Regions from separate parts of the Methylophilus sp. DW102 genome, predicted to be linked through region 2. Evidence: predicted binding sites of a transcription regulator. Region 2 holds the regulator's gene; the other holds the start of a gene.
What was found. Region 2 encodes sigma-54, which starts transcription at its own class of promoters, with help from an activator protein. Its sites were predicted from a motif close to TGGCACNNTTCCTGCT; they were not measured.

Region 1 (11,181 bases), 390 kb from region 2:
GCTGATCATGCTGTCGCCCAAGGTGTTGATTCAGCAAATGGTACAAGCGCAACGCCTGCCATGAATAATTGGAAAATACATGCAAGACGATTTGTTGTTACGCTACAGTCGGCACATCATGTTGCCGCAAATTGAATATGCAGGGCAAGAAAAGCTCACGCAAAGTCATGCCCTGATCGTGGGAGCTGGCGGCTTGGGGGCTCCGGTGGCGATGTATCTGGCCGCAGCCGGGGTAGGTACGCTGACCATTTGTGATTTTGATCAGGTAGACCTCACCAATCTGCAACGTCAAATTATCCATACTACGGCAGCGGTTGGGCAAAACAAGGCCTTGTCGGCCCAGGCCACGATTGCGGCCCTCAATCCTGAAGTCAACGTCCATGTCGAAACGACACGGCTCAATGACGAGGCGCTTGCCGCACGGGTCTTGGCGGCAGATGTGGTGATTGATTGCTCGGATAACTTTGCTACGCGCTACTTGCTCAACCAGCTTTGTTTTGAGAGTAAAAAGCCTCTGGTCTCGGGGGCGGCCATCCGCTTTGAAGGGCAATTGAGCGTGTTTGATTTCCGCCATGCTGACAGCCCTTGCTACCACTGCTTGTATCCAGACGTCGGCGATGACCAGGCCTTGCGTTGTGCAGACAACGGCGTATTTGCTCCGCTGGTCGGTATGATAGGCACAGCGCAAGCTGCTGAAGCCATTAAGGTGTTGCTCAATATGGGCCAGAGCATGGAAGGCAGGTTGCTATTGCTGGATGCGCTCAGTGCAGAATGGCGCACCATACGCCTCAAAAAAGACCCTTCCTGCGCGGTGTGTGGTCAGGCGGAATCTGTGGACTGAGACTGTAACGAGGTCACCAACTCCGTAATCTCCCATTCGCAGCCAGCGCAGCCTGACAGCGCGCCAGAATAGCGCGAGATGCCATCCAGATCTTTACCTTGCCTGACTAGCTCGATAATCAGGCCGCGCGTGGTGCCGCTGCAACTGCATAGCACCTCTCTGGGATCGTTTTCAAGCAAGTCAGCCATTATTCCTTTTGTTCCTCAGCGCCGCCATATTCGGCAGCCACTCTCAATCCACCTGTGTATTGCAACCTAGACCAACAATAAAGCGATTGGTTTATTTCACAGGTTTTTAAAAGCGCATCGGCCGCCCTCTGACTGCAGGGCATCAATGATTACCAAATGACCACCCGCTTTAATACAAGCCGGTAATGCGTGCGTATACATGCGATACGCACGCTAGACCATTACTTGAGTTTGGCCAGTTGCGCCTGTAGTTTTTCCAGGTTGGCGCTAAATTCTGTCAGGCGGGCTTTTTCCTGCTCAACCACGGCAGCCGGCGCGCGGGCGACAAAGCTTTCATTGCCCAGCTTACCGTTGGCCTTGCCGATTTCACCCTGCAGCCTTGCGATTTCCTTGCCCAGACGCTCTTTTTCGGCGGCGACATCAATTTCTACCTTGAGCATCAGCTTAAAGTCAGCGGCCAGCATCACTGGCGCATCGGCTTCCGGTAGCTCGGCGACAATCTCGACGTTTTCCAGCTTGGCCAGCGACTTGAGGTAAGGCGCATAGGCGGTCAGTGCCTCGGCATCGCCCGCGGCAATGAGTGGCACTTTGGCCGCAGGTGAAATGCCCATTTCGCCACGCAGGCTGCGGCAGGCTTCGACAGCGGTTTTCAGTGTCGCCACCCAGGCTTCAGCCTGTTCGTCGATTTTCTCCAGATCAGCTTTCGGGTAGACCTGCAACATAATGCTCTCAGTGCCACGCGACTTGTCCTTGAGTTCGGTCATCGGTGCCACCGTCTGCCAGATCTCTTCGGTGATAAACGGAATAATCGGGTGTGCCAGCCGCAAGATGGTTTCCAGCACTCTTAACAGGGTACGACGGGTCGCGCGCTGTTCGGCTTCAGTGCCACCTTGTAACTGCACTTTGGCAATTTCCAGATACCAGTCGCAATACTGGTCCCAGACAAACTCGTAGATCGCCTTGGCAGCGAGGTCAAAGCGGTAGTCGTTAAAAGCGCGTTCCACTTCGGCTTCGGTGCGTTGCAGCAAGCTCACAATCCAGCGGTCGGCCTGACTGAATTTGCGGCCACCGGCTTCGCAACTCTCGGCGCCAAAGCCATTATCTTTGCCTTCCGTATTCATCAGCACAAAGCGGGTGGCGTTCCACAGCTTGTTGCAGAAGTTACGGTAACCTTCACAACGTTGCAGGTCAAACTTGATGTCACGGCCAGGTGAAGCCAGGCTGGCAAAAGTAAACCTTAAAGCATCCGTACCATACGCTGCAATGCCTTCCGGGAATTCCTTGCGGGTACGTTTCTCGATTTTTTCCGCATCTTTCGGGTTCATCAGGCCGGTGGTGCGTTTTTTCAGCAGCGATTCCAGATCAATGCCATCAATCAAATCAATCGGGTCCAGCACATTGCCCTTGGACTTGGACATTTTCTGGCCTTCAGCATCGCGGATCAGGCCGTGCACATACACATGCTTGAACGGGATTTTGCCGGTCAGGTGTTTGGTCATCATGACCATACGCGCCACCCAGAAAAAGATAATGTCAAAACCAGTGACCAGTACTGAGGAGGGCAGGTATTGCTGCAAGGCCTGATTCTGCGCGTCCAGTGGCTCGTCGCCGGTCCAGTCTAAGGTGGAAAATGGCCACAGGGCAGAGGAGTACCAGGTATCTAACACGTCATCATCGCGCTTTAAATTACCGGTGTAACCTGCTTTGCCCGCCATCTCGGTAGCTTCTGCTTCATCATGCGCGACAAACACTTCGCCGTTTTCACCATACCAAGCCGGTATTTGATGCCCCCACCATAGCTGGCGAGAAATACACCAATCCTGAATATTGTTCAGCCACTGGTTATAGGTGTTGACCCAGTTTTCCGGGTAAAACTTGATCTGGCCATCCGCTACCACTTCTAGCGCCTTTTCGGTGATACTTTTGCCATCTTCGCCCGGCTTGCTCATCGCCACAAACCACTGGTCGGTGAGCATAGGTTCAATCACGACATTGGTACGGTCGCCCCGTGGCACTTTGAGTTTGTGTTTTTCAACTTTGACCAGGAAACCACCAGTCTCCAGGTCGGCCACCACTTGTTTGCGCGCGGCAAAGCGCTCCAATCCTACCAAGTGGGCGGGTAAAGCAATCGCAGGTTTGACACTGCCATCAGCGGCATAGACTTCTGCAACTTCTGGCACGAAGCCTTGCAGGTTCAGGATCACAACTTTATCCAAGCCCTGGCGCTGGCCGACCATATTGTCGTTAAAGTCATGTGCAGGCGTGACCTTGACCACGCCAGTACCAAACTCCTTATCCACGTAATCATCCGCGATAATTGGAATTTCGCGGTTACACAACGGAAGAGTCACGTTTTTACCGATCAAATGTGCATAACGCTCATCCTCAGGGTGCACCATCACCGCCACGTCACCCAGCATCGTTTCTGGTCGGGTCGTTGCGACAGTCAGGTGACCTGAACCATCCGCCAGTGGATAGTTGATATGCCACATCGAGCCGTCTTCTTCCTCCTGCACCACTTCGAGGTCAGACACGGCGGTGCCCAGTTTCACATCCCAGTTCACCAGGCGCTTGCCACGGTAAATCAGGCCTTCGTTATACAAACGGACAAAGCTTTCGGTGACGACCTTGTTGAGGCCGGCATCCATGGTAAAACGCTCGCGGCTCCAGTCGGGCGAGGTGCCGAGGCGGCGCATTTGTTTGGTGATGGTGCCGCCTGAGTATTCTTTCCATTCCCAGACTTTTTCGAGGAATTTTTTGCGGCCCGCGTCAGCCCCAAACTCTTCAACAAGGCTATGGCGGCTCACGCCTTGCGCATCGAGCTGGCGCTCGACCACAATCTGTGTGGCAATGCCTGCGTGGTCGGTGCCTGGTTGCCACAAGGTGTTATCCCCGCGCATACGGTGATAGCGGGTCAGCGCATCCATGATGGTCTGGTTAAAACCGTGGCCCATGTGCAGCGTGCCAGTCACGTTGGGAGGCGGCAGCAAAATGCAGAAATTATCTTTGACCTCCGGGTTCATGCCGGCGGCGTAATAGCCTTTGCCTTCCCAAAAAGCATACCACTGGCTTTCAATGGTTTTCGGATCAAAAGATTTAGCGAGTTCGCGGGTAGAGCTGGATGTATTGGTTTGTGTAGTCATGCGCGGGATTTTACCACAGCCGCCCCCTTGTTCTGGAGCACCTGTCCCCGTAGCACTAGTCCTGTCATATTAAATTCACTGCCAGCGATTAATTTAGTCAAAATTTTTTAATTCTGGAGTTTTGACATGACTTTTAAACTAGCCGCCATGACCGTGGCGATTTCACTGGCATTGCCTGCCTTGGCAAATGCAACCCCTTCATTGATCGCGATTGGCAGTTTGTCCGGGACCACGGACTTGTCCAGTTTCACTGGCATGCTGGAAAACGGTGTGGATCATCAGAATGTATTGGGTGGCATGGGTTCTGGCCTGGCTTGGGCGGGTGGTAGTACTTTCCTGGCGTTGCCAGACCGTGGCCCGAATGCTAGCGAGTATAACCCGCTGGTAGACAATACCACTTCTTACATTTCGCGCTTTCAAACGCTCAACCTGAGTTTGCAACAAACTTACAATGGTTCGAGCTACAGTTATAACCTGACCCCGACATTAACTGGCACCACGCTGTTATACAGCAATACGCCGCTTAACTACGGCACCGGGGCCGCTGGCACAGGTAGCGTGGGCGGCCAAAACTACACATTGGGCAGTGGCGCGACGGTAAATGCAGGTAAATATTATTTCAATGGCCGTTCAGATAACTTTTTGGCGGGTACCAACTCCAGCAACTCGAATAATGGCCGTTTCGACCCAGAGGCCATCCGCGTTTCTAACGATGGCAAAAGCGTTTATATCAGCGATGAATATGGCCCTTATGTCTATCAATTTGACCGCGCGACCGGCGCCAGAACCAATGTCTACAACTTGCCTTCAGCATTTACTGCGCAAAATTTGAGCAGCCAGGGTGCGAAAGAAATCAGTGGCAATACCAGCGGCCGTGTGGCCAACAAAGGCATGGAAGGCCTGGCCATTACGCCTGATGGCAAAACACTGGTTGGCTTTGAGCAAAGCCCGCTGATTCAGGATGGTGGCGATGGTGGTCGTACCAACCGTATCGTGACGATTGATACGAAAACGGGTGCTACCAAGCAGTATGTCTATGACAACTTCCTCTCTGATAAAAACAAGAGCTACAACATCAGCGAGATTCTGGCGGTCAATGACCATACCTTCTTTGTGCTTGAGCGTGATGGCAAGGGCGCGGGCGATGGTTCCAAGGCGGATGTGAAACGTATCTACAAAATCGACCTGAATGATGCAAATGGCGATGGCGTCGTGGGTGACCAAGCGGTAGATATTGGCTCATTGAACAGTGGTGCTGGCATCAGTGGCCAAAATAACCTGCAGAGCTATGCTGTGCAAAAAAGCTTGTTCCTTGACCTGAAAACAGCACTTGTGAATGCTGGTATCAGCAATACTAATATACCTGCCAAGCTCGAAGGCATGACTTTTGGCGAGGACATCATGGAGGGTGGCGTGCTGTATCACACCCTGTATGTGGCCAATGATAATGACTTTGTGCCAGGCATCGCAGGGGACAACAAGTTCTTTGTGTTCAAGTTTACCGATGCAGACTTGAATGGCAGTCAATTTGTGAACCAGGCATTGTCCGTCAGTGCCGTGCCTGAGCCAGCCAATGTTTCGATGCTGATTTCTGGCCTGTTCCTGATGGGTTGGTTGCAACGTCGTCGTCAGCGCTAATCGAGCTGCTGTGAGTAAAAAGCCGCCTTTCCAAGGCGGCTTTTTTTATGTGGCTGGATCGTTTGAAAATCGTTCATCGTCGTTGGTAAACACCAGCGGCTCAACTTTTTTCCAGTAGCGGCTAAACCGCATCAGCTCATGGTCGCTGAAGCAGGTGTCATAGAGGCTGGGTTCGTTTAGCCAAGTAAGTCGTGCATCGTCAGCCGCTGCTTTGAGCTGCGCGTTCGGAGTGTTCTGGCTGATGATGTGCCTCTGCGAATAGCTTGCCAGTACTTGTGCTGTGCTGCCAATCCATATGTCTGCCTCTGGGATTTCGCTCAGGCAATCGGCCATGAATTGCAGGCGTTTCAGGGGCCATTGCCCGTAAAGCGCAGGGTCAAATGCAAAGACGCGAGTGGCCTTACTCTTTAGTAGAGCATGCTCTGGCGATAACATTTCGTCATGAAGCCAGATCAGGGCGCTGTCGTCATGCGAGGGTAAGCGCTGCGCTGTGATTTCTAGAGGCATGTGCGCGTTGCTGGCGACTGAAGCCTGATCAGCAGTTTGCGGCGGCAGGGCACTAAATAATTGCTGTTGCAATGTTTCGTAGCTGGCATCAAACGGGCAGCGCACATGGCATTGCTGACACCAGGGGTCGCCCCCGAATTTGACGATATTTTCTTTATTGAAAAAATAAGGTTTATGGCTAAAGCTGGCGCCTATCCATTGCCAGGAGAGATGGTTGGACGCCCAATCGCCATCGAGCAGCTGTTGCTCAAACCAGTCTGCCGCCTGGCGCCAGTCTACTTTTAACCAGTGCAGCACATAGGCGGCAAACCACATACGGGCATGATTGTGCAGATAGCCCTCCTGTCGCAGACTGCGCACAATCTCGTCCATGCACACCAGTCCGGTGAATCCTTGTTCGATAAAAGCAGGCAGAGGGTGATCACCCAGCGCCACTTTGGGCGCTTCCATCGGTTGCTTGATCGCCTCGCCAAAACGGTACCAGACCTGCCTGAAGTAGTCGCGATAGCTGAGCTCTGCAATCAGTTTGATCCCGCGGTTACCAACGCTTTGGCGGACCACTGTTACTGCTTCTTGCAGTGAAAGACAGCCATGGCGCAGGTAAGGCGAGAGCCGGGTCACTGCGCCCTGCAGATGATTGCGGCTGTGGCCATAAGCCTCGGCATCTATGGCAGACAGCCGCTGCAATGCTGCGACGCGGCCGCCTTGCCAGCGGTCGTCCAAATCTGGTCCGTTGGCCTGCGGAAAGCAGGTGCGGATTTGTGCCAGCCGTTCCCGGCGGTCAGTCGCAAGCGTAAGGCGGACAGGCGGTTGAGTCATTCCCCCATTTTGACACAAGTAGTGATACCATGCGCTCAAAGATTCGTGGTCGTTTATTCATCGTGGTTTGGGGGGGCGGGTTATGCAGACAGGATGGTGGTGGTGCGGATTGGGCCTGGTGCTGTTATGCTCGGAAATGCTGCTCGGCACCTTGTACTTGTTATGGCTAGGCATTGCCGCACTGGCAATGGCAGCGCTCACCCTGGTTTGGCCAGAGATGTCATTAGCCTTGCAAGCCCTGAATTATGCCGTGCTGGCGGCACTGGCCTTGACCATCATGCGCAAGCTGGAGAAACGCAAGCCTGACTTGCGGGTTGGACAGGCGCAGGGCGAGGAAATCGGTCGTGAAGGCGTGGTGATTGAGGCTATTTCTCCCATGCAACCGGGCAAGATCCGGTTTGCCCAAGGGGTGTTGGGTAGCCGCGAATGGGTAGCTTATGCCGATACGGCCATGGCTGTGCAACAAGCGGCAATCATTGTCGCCGTGGAAGGCAACAGCTTGCGTGTGGCGCCTGCCCACCACGGTTAATCGTTTTAATTATTGAGGGGAGTCGTTATGACCGAAGTCAGTGTCATTGTGATCGTACTGGTAGTGATCGCCATCGTGAAAGGGGTACGTATTGTGCCGCAGGGCGAAGAATGGGTGGTCGAGCGGCTCGGTAAATTTGCCGGCATTCTCAAGCCAGGCCTCAATGTGATCAACCCGGTATTCAGTAATGTCAGTTACAAGGTGACCACCAAAGACATCATTCTCGATGTCCCAGAGCAGGAGGTGATCACCCGTGATAACGCGGTGATTCTGGCCAATGCGGTGGCGTTTATCAAAGTGACCAATATCGAGCGTGCGGTCTACGGCATCGAAAATTTTCGTGAAGCCATGCGCAATATGGTGCAAACCAGTTTGCGTTCTATCATCGGTGGCATGGACCTCAATCATGCGCTGACCTCGCGTGACCGGATCAAGGCTGAGCTTAAAGAAGCGATTGCCGATGAGGCGCTGGACTGGGGCCTCACCGTGAAAAGTGTAGAGATTCAGGACATCAAACCCTCTGCCAATATGCAGGATGCGATGGAGCGTCAGGCAGCGGCCGAGCGGGAGCGTGTGGCGGTGGTGACCGAAGCCGAAGGCGCCAAGCAGTCGTTGATCTTGAATGCAGAAGCCCGCCTGGAAGCCGCGCGTAAAGACGCAGAGGCGCAAATGGTGGGGGCTCAAGCCTCAGCAGCGGCGATTAAAATGATTGCCGAGGCGGTCAAGGAAAACAATACCTCCGCCACCTTTTTGCTGGGGGACCGTTATATTCAATCAATGCAAAAAATGGCCGACTCCAACAATAGCAAAATTGTTGTGCTGCCAGGCGATGTGGTGAGCGCGGTCAAAAATCTGGTAGGCGGCAGCAAGTAAGTCGATCAGGGGTAGCGTTTAATTGCCACCACGCGCTGGGTTTTGGCGTGGCTGGCATATTTCCTGCATCACACTGCTTAAAATCATAATATTATTGAGGATCAGCAGTGGCTATACGCGTCGCTTTACATCACCGCACCCGCTATCAATTTGACCGCCTGGTCAATCTTTCGCCACACGAAGTCCGCCTCAAGCCCGCTGCCCACGCGCGCACGCCGATTTTGTCGTATTCTCTGACGGTTAATCCTCAGCAGCCTTTTATCAACTGGCAGCAAGACCCCTACGGCAACTACATTGCCCGTTACGTATTCCCCGAAATGGTGCGTGAGCTCGACTTTACGGTCGATTTGGTGGCAGATATGACCGTCATCAATCCGTTTGATTTTTTTGTCGAGAAATATGCCGAGCATTACCCGTTTAACTATACCGCGCAGCAGGCGTTCGAGCTGACCGCCTATTTGCAGCCAGATCCGGTCGGGCCCTTGTTGCAGGCGTGGATGACGGAAATGCGGCAAGCCGTGATCAAACCCGAAGTCGGCATTGTCGACTTTCTGGTGGCCGTCAATCAGCGTTTGCAGGCTGAAATCGGCTATACCGTGCGCATGGAGCCGGGCATACAAACTCCGGAAGAGTCTCTGCAGAAGCGTACAGGGTCTTGCCGGGACTCCGCCTGGTTGCTGGTGCAAATCATGCGCCACCTGGGCTTGGCCGCACGCTTTGTTTCCGGCTACCTGATTCAGCTCAAGGCTGATGTCGCAGCGCTGGATGGCCCCAGTGGCACCGACAAGGATTTTACCGATTTGCATGCCTGGACCGAGGTGTTTATTCCCGGCGCAGGATGGGTTGGCCTGGATCCTACCTCTGGACTGATGGCCGGAGAGGGGCATATTCCGTTGGCGTGTACGGCGATCCCTTCCTCGGCAGCGCCAGTGACTGGCTTTACCGATATCGCCGAGGTTACTTTCACGCATGAGATGACAGTAACGCGCATTCACGAAGACCCGCGCGTGACCAAGCCTTACAGCGAAGCGGACTGGCAGGCCATCCTCAAGCTGGGTGACAAGGTAGATGTTGAGCTCAAAAAACACGATGTACGGCTGACACAAGGCGGCGAGCCGACCTTTGTGTCGATTGATGATATGGATGGCGCACAATGGAACACTCTTGCACTGGGAGATCACAAGCGGCAACTGGCCGGTGACCTGGCTTTGCGCCTGAAAGCGCACTTTGCCCCGGATGGCTTTTTGCATTATGGTCAGGGCAAATGGTATCCCGGTGAGCCCTTGCCGCGCTGGGCCATCAATATTTACTGGCGCCCGGATGGCAAGCCGGTGTGGCGCGATGCCAGCCTGTTTTCAGCCGAAGGGCACAATGACGGCTATGGCGTAGTGCAGGCAGAAGCCTTTTCCCGTCATCTGGCCGACATGTTGGGCTTTCCCAAGGCTTGTGTGGTTGCCGCATATGAAGACGTGATGAGTCTCGCGCAACAAGAGCAGCAGTTACCGGTGAATCTCGACCCGCTCAAGCTGGACTTGCAGGATGCCAAAGAGCGCAAACGGCTGGCAGATTTGCTCAACCAGGGCTTGGGGCAGGTAGTCGGTTATGTCATGCCGCTCAAGCCGGACGAGAGCCAGTCTGCCGGGGCATGGCTGACTAGCAAGTGGCCGTTGCGCCGCGAACATTTGTATCTGCTGGGTGGTGACTCGCCCATGGGCTTGCGCTTGCCCTTGTCCTCGCTGCCATGGCAGTTGCCTGTAGAGATGGAGCCAGAATTTGCCCTAGACCCGTTTGAGGCTCAGGCCGCGTTGGCGACCGCCAAATCACCCAAGGTGCGGATCAAGCACAAAACAACGCAGCCGTTGGCACGGGAAGTGGTCCATACCGCGTTGTGCGTACAGGTGCGCAATGGCCGGCTGTATGTGTTTATGCCGCCAGTCAGCCGACTGGAAGATTATCTGGATTTGCTAAGTGCCATTGAGCAAACTGCGGCCGATTTGAAACTCAAACTGTGGCTGGAGGGGTATCCCCCGCCGCGTGACAGCAGACTCAAGTTGCTCAGCGTGACGCCGGACCCCGGCGTCATCGAAGTGAATATCCACCCGGCGAAAACCTGGAAAGAGCTGGTGACAAACATCAACGTCTTGTACGACGAGGCGCGCCTGTGCCGGCTTGGCACTGAAAAATTCATGCTGGATGGCCGCCACACCGGCACTGGCGGCGGTAACCATGTCACGCTGGGTGGGGAAACACCGGCGGATAGCCCCATGTTGCGGCGCCCGGATGTATTACGTAGCCTGATTACCTACTGGCAAAATCACCCCGCCTTGTCTTATCTGTTTTCAGGGACTTTTATTGGTCCGACCAGCCAGGCGCCGCGCGTGGATGAGGCCAGGGATGACAATTTGTATGAGTTGGCGATTGCTTTTCAGCAGATGGAGCAAGCCTTGCCCGCAGGCAAAGAAAGCGAACAGCCGTGGCTGGTTGACCGGCTACTACGCAATTTGCTGGTGGATTTAACCGGTAACACGCACCGCTCGGAGTTTTCCATCGACAAACTCTATTCGCCGGATGGCCCGACTGGCCGCCTCGGGCTGGTGGAATTCCGTGCTTTTGAAATGCCGCCGCATGCGCGCATGAGTTTGC
Region 2 (11,181 bases):
AAGTCCGGTAGCGGCAATATCGTTGTAAACGACAAGCCAGCTGACGTGTACTTCTCACGCGAGACTTCTCGCATGATTTTGCGTCAACCTCTGGAATTGACCAACAACACTGCGAGCTTTGACATTCTGGTCAATGTGCATGGTGGTGGTGAATCCGGTCAAGCTGGTGCAGTTCGTCACGGCATTACCCGTGCATTGATTGACTATGATGCTGCCCTGAAGAGCGCATTGTCCCACGCTGGTTTCGTAACACGTGATGCACGTGAAGTTGAACGTAAGAAAGTCGGTCTGCGTAAAGCACGTCGTCGGAAACAGTTCTCCAAACGTTAATTTTTCAACGTTTGTTACAAACCTGTTGTGCAAAAAGGTCGCATTGGCGGCCTTTTTCATTTATATTAATTAACTTTTTACGCAGTGTGCGTTTTAACTCCTCAACTGGGTAAGGCAGATGGAAAAGATTAAGGTAGGCATCGTTGGCGGCACAGGATATACCGGTGTAGAGTTATTGCGCTTGCTGGCGCGTCATCCCAATGTGCAATTGCAGGTCATTACTTCACGGGGTGAAGCAGGCCTGCCTGTGGCAGAGATGTTTCCCAGTTTGCGTGGCGTCGTTGAGCTTGCCTTTAGTGACCCAGCGACCGTTGATCTGACCCAATGTGATGTGGTGTTCTTCGCCACGCCCCATGGTGTGGCCATGGCGCAAGCGCCTGCGCTGGTAGCTGCTGGCGTGAAGGTGATTGATCTGGCAGCAGATTTCCGGTTGCAGGATGCCGCTGTCTTTGAAAAATGGTACAAACTCCCCCATAGCTGTACCGATATTTTGCAAGATGCCGTCTACGGCTTGCCAGAGCTATATGGCGAAGAGGTGCAGCAGGCGCAAGTGATTGGCAATCCAGGGTGTTACCCCACCACCGTGTTGCTGGGGTTGGCGCCCTTACTTGAGCAAGGCTGGATTGATTTCTCGGTGCCAATTATCGCGGATGCGAAGTCGGGTGTCTCCGGCGCCGGCAGAAAAGCCGAAGTGTCTACGCTGTTCTCTGAAGCGAGTGATAACCTCAGAGCCTATGGTGTGGCAGGGCACAGGCATCATCCCGAGATTCTGGCACAACTCAAAAAACTGTCTGGCAATGAAGCTGTCCAGCTCATCTTTGTGCCGCATTTGATCCCGATGATACGTGGCATGCTCAGTACGCTCCATGTCAAACTCAATAGGCAAGCGCCGCGGGCATCCATCCAGCAGGTGTATGAGCAACGCTACCAGGGGTCGACTTTTGTCGATGTGATGCCGGCCGGTGCGCTTCCCGAGACACGCTCGGTCCGTGGATCGAATGTTTTAAGGATGGCGGTGTACCCACAGGCGGATGATTATGTCACAATCATTGTCGTGCAGGACAACCTGGTTAAAGGCGCCTCTGGTCAAGCGGTGCAGAACATGAACCTGATGTTCAATCTGGCCCCTGAGGCTGGTTTGCAAGTGTTGCCATTGTTGCCATAATGATCAGGCCTATCCGCAGAAGACTCAGGAATCACTTTGGCCTGACTGCCAAACAGGTGGCTGTGCGTTCACATCGCCCCTGGTACTTTCAAGGGATATTGGCGGTTTCCTATGTGGTGATTGGGTTTGCATTGGCCTACTGGGTGTTGCATGATGATGATAGTGAAAATATTCGGCATCGCCTGCGCCAGGTCACGACGGAAAATATAGAGTTGCAGAAGAAACTGATCGCTTCCCAGCGTGAGTTACAGGTGGAATTGGCAACGAGCAACAACCTGGCCAAAACACTGACTGCGCAACAGGACGAAAATATCAAGCTCAAAGAGGAGCTGGTGTTTTACAAAAACATGACCAAGCATTGAGTCTGTGTGAGCAGCACTGACGCAATCAGGATTGCCATTTAAGTATATCGGAACAGGAAGTCGCATGTTTTTCAAGAAAAGTGTTCAAATTGACAGTCACATTGATACCCTGATCGGGCATGAAACGCAGTTAAATGGCAATATGCAGTTTGCAGGTGGTTTAAGAGTAGATGGCTTGATTGTCGGTAATGTCATTGAAAAGCAAACCCATCCCAGTACACTGATTATCAGTGAAAACGGAGCCGTGACTGGCAGTGTCGAGGCCTCCAAAATTGTACTGAACGGCATGATACGCGGGCCGGTGCGGTCTTCCGTCTTTATCGAGTTGCAAAGCAAGGCGCGTATTATCGGCGACCTGTATTACAAATCGCTCGAAATGCACACCGGTGCCGTGATTGAAGGAAAACTGATTTATCTGGGTGAGCAGGCCGAAGCGAGCCCAACAGAAACATCAACGACAGAAGACAGTTAAACGCAGCCACTTGAAATCCGGCGGATTACCGCCATATACTGAATACGAATTTTACAGGAGTCTATGATGACCACAGAAGCCACCCTTGAAATGCCTAGTCCTTTGGTATTTACCGATAATGCTGCCAAAAAGGTCAAAGAGCTGATTGATGAGGAAGGTACGCCAGAGCTGAAACTGCGTGTGTTTGTGAGCGGTGGTGGTTGTTCCGGCTTTCAGTATGGCTTCACCTTTGAAGAAGAAGTTAACGACGACGATACCCAGGTGGACAAGGACGGCGTGACCTTGTTGATTGACCCGATGAGCCTGCAATATCTCATGGGCGCAGAAATCGACTATACCGATAGCCTGCAAGGCTCGCAATTTGTCATTCGTAATCCGAATGCGACCACCACTTGTGGGTGCGGTAGCTCGTTCTCGGTTTAAAACTAGCGTAACTCAAAATAAAAAAACGCCAGATGATATCTGGCGTTTTTTTATTTCTTCACTATTTGCATCGCGAAACTAACGCTGATGCAAAGGAACGAATTCCCGACGTTCAGACCCCACATACAACTGGCGAGGGCGGCCAATTTTCTGTTCGGGGTCGGCGTTCATTTCACACCATTGTGAAATCCAGCCTGCAGTGCGGGCCAGGGCAAAAATCGCCGTAAACATCGAATTGGGGATGCCCATGGCGCGCATGACGATGCCGCTGTAGAAGTCCACGTTTGGATAGAGTTTGCGGGAAACGAAGTATTCGTCCTCAAGCGCAATTTTTTCCAGTTCCATCGCCAGTTTGAACATCGGGTCATCGTGCAGGCCCAGTTCGTTGAGCACTTCATGGCAGGTTTTGCGCATGATAGAAGCGCGGGGGTCCATGTTGCGGTAAACGCGGTGGCCAAAGCCCATCAGGCGGAAGCTGTCGGTTTTGTCTTTGGCGCGTTTGATAAATTCGCCGATGCGGCTGACGTCGCCGATTTCTTCCAGCATGTTAAGTGTGGCTTCGTTGGCGCCACCGTGTGAGGGGCCCCATAGCGAGGCGATGCCGGCTGCGATGCAGGCAAACGGGTTGGCGCCGCTGGAGCCGACCAGACGCACGGTAGAGGTAGAAGCATTTTGCTCGTGATCTGCGTGCAGAATCAGAATCCGCTCAAACGCACGGGCCAGAATCGGGTTGGGCACATAGTCTTCACAGGGCGTGGCGAACATCATGTGCATAAAGTTTTCGGCGTAGCCCAATTTGTTTTTGGGATACATGAATGGCTGGCCAATGTTGTACTTGTAGCTCCAGGCGGCAATGGTGGGGACTTTGGCCAGCAGGCGCATGGCGGCCACTTTCCGTGATTCCGGGTCGGCCACATTGTTGTTGTCTGGATAGAAGGCCGCCATGGCGCCTACGACCGCGATCATGACCGCCATCGGGTGCGCATCGCGGCGGAACCCACGGAATACATTGCTCATCTGGTCGTGCAGCATGGTGTGTTCGCTGATGGTGCTCACGAATTCCTCACGTTGATTGTTATCCGGCAGTTCGCCGTGCAGCAACAGGTGCGAGACCTCAAGGAAGTCACAGTTCTCGGCCAGTTGCTCAATCGGATAGCCACGGTAGTAAAGCAACCCTTTTTCACCATCAATAAAGGTAATGCCAGATGTACACGATGCGGTAGACATGAAGCCAGGATCAAACGTGAAATAACCATGTTTGCCCAAGCTGCGGATATCAATCACATCCGTGCCCAGTGAGCCTTTTAATACTGGTAGCTCAATTGCGCTACTATCGTTGTCAAATGTAATGGTCGCCTTGGTAGCCATAACGTACTCAGTCTTTAATCAAGTTGGTTAAATTATACGCAATCGTTTTGTTTTATCACCGCTTGTGCGGTGACTGTCGCGGAAAAGTTAAAAAAACAATCAAAAGCCTGCACCAGATGTAATCAAGTCACTGGTGCGTTTGCACTGCTTTTGGGAATCATTGCTACGCGTCGTTGCCGGTGCTTAGTTGGGGTAAACGGCACCCAGAATGCGTGGCCCCGCCGCGCCGGTGACAGCGGCCAAATTGCCTGGCAAATGATCTACACAGCGTTGCGCCAGCCAGGCAAAGGCGACCGCTTCCACCCAGTCCACGCCAACGCCCAATTGATCCGTCAGCTGTATGGACTGGCCAGACAGCGCCTGCAGTCTATTCAGCAAGGCCAGATTATGGGCACCACCCCCACAGACGTAGACTTCCTGAGCCCCTGGGCAGAATCGCGTCAGTGCATCGGTGATGCTCACTGCTGTTAACTCAAGCAAAGTACGCGCCACATTTTGTGCACTGTCGGGATACTGATGCAGCAGTTGCATTAACCAGGTGTCGTTAAACAGGTCGCGTCCCGTACTTTTAGGTGCGGCCAGTGCAAAATAAGGATCTGCCAACATGGCATTGAGCAAGTCTGGATTAATTTTCCCGCCCGCTGCCCAGTGCCCGCCCGCATCATAGGGTTGGCCTGTGTGTTGCTGCGTCCAGGCATCCATGAGCAGGTTGCCGGGTCCCGAGTCAAAGCCTGTGACTTGTCCGTGTGCTGGCAGATCACTCAAGTTGGCAATGCCGCCGATATTAATGACGACGCGATGCCTATCTGCACTCGTAAACACCGCCTGGTGGAAGGCCGGCACTAACGGTGCACCTTGGCCGCCGGCGGCAATATCGCGACTTCTGAAGTCGCCAATGACCGTGATCCCTGTTAATTCTGCCAAGCGGGCATGGTTGCCCAATTGTATGGTGTATGCCATGCCCTCTGCCAGTGTCGGACAGTGCCGGATGGTCTGGCCATGGCAACCGATGGCTGTCACGGCCTCGGCACGGATGTCGGCGAGCTTAAGCAGTTGCTTGACGGCTTGCGCGTAGAGTTCTGCGAGCTGGTTAGCAACCACTGCGGCCTCGTGTAACTCGTTATTGGCGGGCGTGTGCAAGGCCAGTAGGCGCTGTTTAAGCGCGTCAGGGTAGGGCAGAAAATAGGTGGCCGTTTGTGTCAGTTGCTCGCCCCGTTGCGAGGTGAGCACGGCATCCACCCCGTCCAGGCTGGTACCGGACATCAGTCCAATAAACAAACGTGGCTGGGAGCGATCGGCAGAAACTTGCATGGGTGTCATTTTAACACTGCTCCAGCCGCGCTTACAGAAATGCATGGGATTACGTTAAAATAGCTGTTTTACTTATTTGAGACGGTGCCATCAGTGCGCATCGTTGTATTTGACGGATACCCGCATGACCGATACCAAACAACCCTCATCTGAAGTGCCAGCATTGAGCCCAGAAATTGCCAAGGCGTTGGCCATTATCAAGCGTGGCGCAGATGAGTTACTGATCGAGCAGGAGCTGGTCGAGAAACTGAAAACAGGCAAGCCGTTACGTGTGAAAGCAGGCTTTGACCCTACCGCGCCCGACTTGCACCTGGGTCATACCGTCCTCATTAATAAATTGCGCCAGTTGCAGGATCTGGGCCATCAGATTTTATTCCTGATCGGTGACTTTACCGGCATGATTGGTGACCCAACGGGCAAAAGCGCCACTCGTCCACCCTTAACCGTGGAGCAGGTCAAGGCCAACGCCGATACCTATGCCGCACAAGTCTTCAAAATACTGGATCCCACCAAAACCGAGATTGTTTTTAACTCCAACTGGTTAAGTGAACTCGGTGCGGCGGGGATGATCAAGCTGGCTGCCAGCCATACCGTGGCCCGCATGCTGGAGCGCGATGACTTCTCCAAACGCTTCAAGGGTAATCAACCGATTGCGATTCACGAGTTTCTGTACCCGTTACTGCAAGGATATGATTCGGTCGCCCTGCAAGCGGATCTTGAGCTCGGTGGTACCGACCAGAAGTTTAACCTGCTCATGGGGCGTGAGTTGCAAAAGCAGGCCGGCCAGTCGCAGCAATGTGTGCTGATGATGCCGTTGCTGGAAGGGTTGGATGGCGTCAATAAAATGTCTAAATCACTCGGTAACTACATTGGCATTAGCGAGGCGCCAGAGACTATTTTTGCCAAGATCATGTCGATTTCAGATGAACTGATGTGGCGCTATATTGATTTGCTCTCTTTTGCGACGCTGGAAACCATTGCCGAATGGAAGGCGCAAGTCGCCAGTGGCGCAAACCCCCGCAATATCAAGGTCGGCTTTGCCCAAGAAATTGTGGCGCGTTTCCATGGTCAAGCCGCGGCTGAAAAAGCCTTGCAGGACTTCCAGACCCGTGCCAAAGGCGGCATCCCGGATGACGTGCCCGAAGTTGAAGTGACCATTGAAGGCGAGAGCATCGGCATTAGCCAATTGTTAAAACAGGCGGGCTTGGTTGAAAGCACCAGTGAAGCCATGCGCGCAGTGCAGCAAGGAGGCGTCAAGCTCGACAGCGTCAAGGTGGATGATAAGAATCTGCCTTTGACTAAAGGTGTGACAGTGATCGCACAGGTGGGTAAACGTAAATTTGCCAAGATCACAATCAGGTGATTTGAGCTGAGAAACAAAAAAGGCCGCATCTGCGGCCTTTTTTGTTTAGAGCGTTTTGCGCAAGTTCGCGGGCGGAATATTCAGGGACTCGCGATATTTGGCTATGGTACGGCGGGCAACGACGATACCTTGTTGTGCCAGTGTGTCGGTGATCTGGTTGTCCGACAAAGGCTTTTTCGGGTTTTCTTCGGCCACCATTTGCTTGATCAAGGCGCGGATAGCGGTGGCAGAGCAGGAGCCGCCTGCATCTGTGGCCACCGAGCTGCCAAAGAAGTATTTGAGTTCATAGACGCCACGCGGTGTGAGCATATACTTATGCGTGGTGACGCGGGAAACTGTGCTTTCATGCAAGTCGAGTTCTTCGGCGATTTCACGCAGCACCAGTGGCCGCATGGCAATTTCACCATGTTCAAAGAAGTTGCGCTGGCGATCTACAATGGCTTGTGACACGCGCAAAATGGTCGAGAAGCGCTGCTGGATATTTTTAATCATCCACTTGGCTTCCTGCATCTGGCTTTGCAGGTATTGGCCTGAACTCTCGCGGTTGCGCTTGAGGATGTCCGCATACATCTGGTTGATGCGCAGTTTGGGGATCACGCCATCATTTAAAGAGGCGACCCAAATGCCCTTGATTTTTTTAACCACCACATCGTGCTGGATAAAGTGATCGTGACTAAAGCTGGAAAACTCGCTGCCGGGTCTGGGGTTTTGCTGGCGGATCAGGTGCTGCGCCGCCTTGAGTACCGCTTCATCGCAACCAAGCACCTTGCGCAGTTTGACAAAGTCTTTGTTGGCCAGCAGCGCCAGGTGGTCTTTGGCAATGGCAATGGCGGTTTGCAAGTGTGGCGTTTCTTGCGGCAAACGCGTCAGTTGCAAGAGCAGGCACTCGCGTAAATCGCGCGCACCTACGCCTACAGGGTCCAGATTCTGGATCAGCTTGAGGGCGGTTTCCAGTTCCAGCAGCTCGACCTCAAGTTCGAGTGGCAAGTGCTCCACAATCTCCTGCAGATCTTGCTCCAGATAGCCATCATCAGTGATGCTATCCAGTAGCAGTTTGACCAGGCTCATGTCACGTTGCGATAAATGTGCCAGTTGTATCTGATCAATCAGATGCTCGCGCAAACTGATGCTGGTGGTTTCCTGTCTGGAAAAGTCACTGTCTTCGTCTTCCTGATGATTGCGTCCGGCTTCGTCCCAGTTGCTGGTGCTGCCAAACTCTTCATAATCATCTTCAAACTCTGGCGGCGTGAATTCCTCGTTTAAATTGGGCAGGTCGCTCTCGCTCCCGCCCAGCTCATCGTGCAAGTCTTCACGCAGACTTTCTGCCGGTGCGGTGATCTCTTGCTGCGTTGCCATGTCAAACGAGCTGGCATCTGTCGGCTCAGCTTCTACAGTGGGGGGAGGCGGTGTGTTATCTTCAAACTCGCCTTCTTCACCGTCTGACATTTCCAGTAACGGGTTTTCCTGCAGGATGGTTTCCAGTTCCTGGTTCAGTTCCAGCGTGGAAAGTTGCAGCAAACGGATCGATTGCTGCAGCTGCGGCGTCAGCGCCAGATTTTGCGAAATACGTAATTGCAGGTTCTGTTTCATGACGGATTACAGCCTAAAATTCTTGCCCAGATACACTTCACGCACACCTTCATTCTGAATGATTTCATCGGGCGTGCCTGCTGCAAACACAGCGCCTTCATTGACAATATAAGCGCGGTCACAGATATCCAGCGTTTCGCGCACATTGTGGTCGGTGATTAAAATACCAATATTCTGACTGCTCAGGTAGCGGATGATTTTCTGGATTTCGATCACCGCAATCGGATCAATCCCGGCGAACGGTTCATCCAGCAAAATAAATTTAGGGTCAGTGGCCAGGCAGCGCGCAATTTCAACGCGTCGACGTTCGCCGCCAGACAAGCTGACGGCCTGACTGTTGCGGATGTGCTGGATATGCAATTGATCCAGCAAGGACTCAAGCCTCGCCTCACGCTGCTCTTCCGTATAGGGACGGGTTTCAAGAATGGCGAGTATGTTGTCGGTTACGCTGAGCTTGCGGAAAATGGATGCTTCTTGGGGCAGATAAGCCAGGCCCATGCGCGCGCGCTCATGCATGGGCGCGCGGCTCACGTCGGCGCCATTCAGCGTAATGTTGCCTTCATCCAGCGCAACCAACCCGACAATCATGTAAAAGCTGGTGGTTTTGCCTGCCCCGTTGGGACCCAGCAAGCCGATCACTTCGCCACTGCGTAACTCAAGCGTCGTGTTTTTGACCACGGTACGGCCCTGATAGGTTTTTTTCAGGCGGTTAACCTGCAAATGGTTCTGATCTGCTGCCATGGTTTCCATCTTTATGCTTACTCTTTGCCTTGCTCACCAGTGTTTTCGGCAGGGGCAGGTTCGACCTTGAGTTGCAAGGAGCGATTCATCCGTAACCCCTGTTGAGAGGTTGGCTTGTTGTCAATGACAGGTGGTGTGGTTTTATTTTTAGGCTGTATGGTGGCCTTGACGCGGCTGCCAGCCGTCCCGTTCGGGTTGGCTTTGGTGCCGCCAATCACCTCGGCATACTCGGCGTTGGCGTCGTAGCTGATGTAGTCCCCGGTCACGATGTCTTCACCACGTTTAACCCAGGCATTGGTATACAGTTGCACTTTATCCATGCGGGCGTTGTATTCGATACGTTGACCACTGCCTTGCATCCACTCGTCTTTACCGGTACGTTTTTGCTTGAATGTGGTGGGGTTGCCGGTACAGGTGCTATGTTGAAAGCCGTCCTGATCCTCGCGTACGATCATTTTGTCCGCCTTGATTTGCAAAGTGCCCTGATTAAGAATCACGTTGCCCGTGTAGATACTGATTTTTTTAGCATCGTTCACGGTCACGGTATCCGCCTCAAGCTCTATCGGTTGATCTCGGTCGGATTCTTCGGCCAGCACACTCAGCGGCATGGACAATAGCGCCCATACGCTCATGCAGATCGCTAAAAATAAGGGCTTGTGCGTGTTCAACTCATTTCTCCATAATCAACGGTCATTGGCGTTCTGTGTTTGACGCCTGGGCCGGGCTTGCCAAATTGCTGGCGACGGGTGGACGCTCATAATGCACATGTACCCGGTTAAACAATTGCATGGTATCAGCCCGGTTATCAAAACGCATGCCCGTGCCTGTAATCACTGTCGCCGGTTTTTGGCGGATGACCACCGGCTGGTCTGTGTGTGCCACCTCGGTATCCGGCTCCAGCCAAAGCCGCTCGGTTTGCATTTGTGTTTCTGGCTTGGTGGCGGAGGCTTGGCGGATCACCTTGACCTGTTTGCTAAACTCGACCAGTTTACCATTGGCGGAAACACGTCCTTGCTGACCATAAATTTGCGTGTAAGGCTTGTTCAGGCCAAACTGGGTAAAGCGTGGCCGCTGCAATTCTGTATAGTCATTGGCAGGAAAGTGGCGCATTTTTGCGGCCGCCAGCACATATTTGGTATTACCGGACGCATCCGTGCGGGTACTCACAAAGTTGTACAACATGTAGTCCGGCGCTTGGCGATTAAGTATGTTCATTTTGAGTGCTTGCTCTTGCACATTCTGGTTAATCCAGAAGGTCAGCAGCGCCAGCAACAGCATTAACGCAATCGGCAACAAAATGGGGTGTTTAAGCATGCCTGAATTCTAATGCCTGTATAAGCTAAACGACTTTGGCTTTCAATAAGTCATGCATATTGAATGCCCCTACCAACTGCCCTTGGGCATCGACTGCCAAAAAGCCATTTATTTTGTGCTGCTCCATCATGTTAACTGCTTCAACCGCCATCTGATTCGTCTCCAGCAAATACGGCTGTTTGTTCATCACGGTATCAATGGATGCCTGTGGATTGTTCTTGCCCTGCATAAACAAGCGGCGCAAATCGCCATCGGTAAAAATGCCTATTGGGCGTTGCGCGTGGTCCACAATAGCCGTGAAGCCCATGCCCTTGAGTGAAATTTGCGTGATGGCTTCCTGAATGGAGGCGTGTTGATCAATTTGGGGCACGGCCTCGCCGGTGCGCATGACATCCCTGATGCGCACCAGTAGCCGTCTGCCCAAGCTGCCACCGGGATGCGAACGGGCGAAGTCTTCCGCAGTGAACTCACGCAAATCCAGCACGCAGAGTGCTAAAGCATCGCCAAGGGCCAAGGCCGCTGTCGTGCTGGCTGTGGGAGCCAAGCCGAGTGGGCAAGCCTCATGGCTCACGGCAGCACTCAAATGCACTTCCGACTCACGTGACAAGGTGGAGTCTTCGCTGCCCGTGATGCTCAACACCCGAGCACCGATGCGGCGGATCGCCGGTAAAATATTAATAATTTCATCACTCTCGCCAGAATTGGACAGCGCGATCACCACATCTTCTGCCGTAATCATGCC

Region 1: AACH41_RS13740 (transglutaminase family protein) is a predicted target of sigma-54. The motif match lies at 8,591-8,606, and genes of this name have one in related genera.

What each region holds. Positions count from the first base shown of each region.
Region 1 is NZ_AP029023.1:2,881,756-2,892,936, reverse strand. It holds gene AACH41_RS13780 (prepilin-type N-terminal cleavage/methylation domain-containing protein) at 1-64, shown strand, start outside; gene AACH41_RS13775 (molybdopterin-synthase adenylyltransferase MoeB) at 80-841, shown strand; gene AACH41_RS13770 ((2Fe-2S)-binding protein) at 820-1,029, opposite strand; gene AACH41_RS13765 (valine--tRNA ligase) at 1,251-4,172, opposite strand; gene AACH41_RS13760 (esterase-like activity of phytase family protein) at 4,299-5,810, shown strand; gene AACH41_RS13755 (FAD-binding domain-containing protein) at 5,856-7,136, opposite strand; gene AACH41_RS13750 (NfeD family protein) at 7,219-7,665, shown strand; gene AACH41_RS13745 (SPFH domain-containing protein) at 7,693-8,538, shown strand; gene AACH41_RS13740 (transglutaminase family protein) at 8,646-11,181, shown strand, end outside.
Region 2 is NZ_AP029023.1:255,246-266,426, forward strand. It holds gene rpsI (30S ribosomal protein S9) at 1-330, shown strand, start outside; gene argC (N-acetyl-gamma-glutamyl-phosphate reductase) at 449-1,495, shown strand; gene AACH41_RS01155 (hypothetical protein) at 1,495-1,857, shown strand; gene AACH41_RS01160 (polymer-forming cytoskeletal protein) at 1,922-2,329, shown strand; gene erpA (iron-sulfur cluster insertion protein ErpA) at 2,396-2,752, shown strand; gene gltA (citrate synthase) at 2,831-4,120, opposite strand; gene AACH41_RS01175 (anhydro-N-acetylmuramic acid kinase) at 4,304-5,431, opposite strand; gene tyrS (tyrosine--tRNA ligase) at 5,556-6,794, shown strand; gene AACH41_RS01185 (RNA polymerase factor sigma-54) at 6,840-8,384, opposite strand; gene lptB (LPS export ABC transporter ATP-binding protein) at 8,391-9,134, opposite strand; gene lptA (lipopolysaccharide transport periplasmic protein LptA) at 9,143-9,757, opposite strand; gene lptC (LPS export ABC transporter periplasmic protein LptC) at 9,816-10,439, opposite strand; gene AACH41_RS01205 (KpsF/GutQ family sugar-phosphate isomerase) at 10,465-11,181, opposite strand, start outside.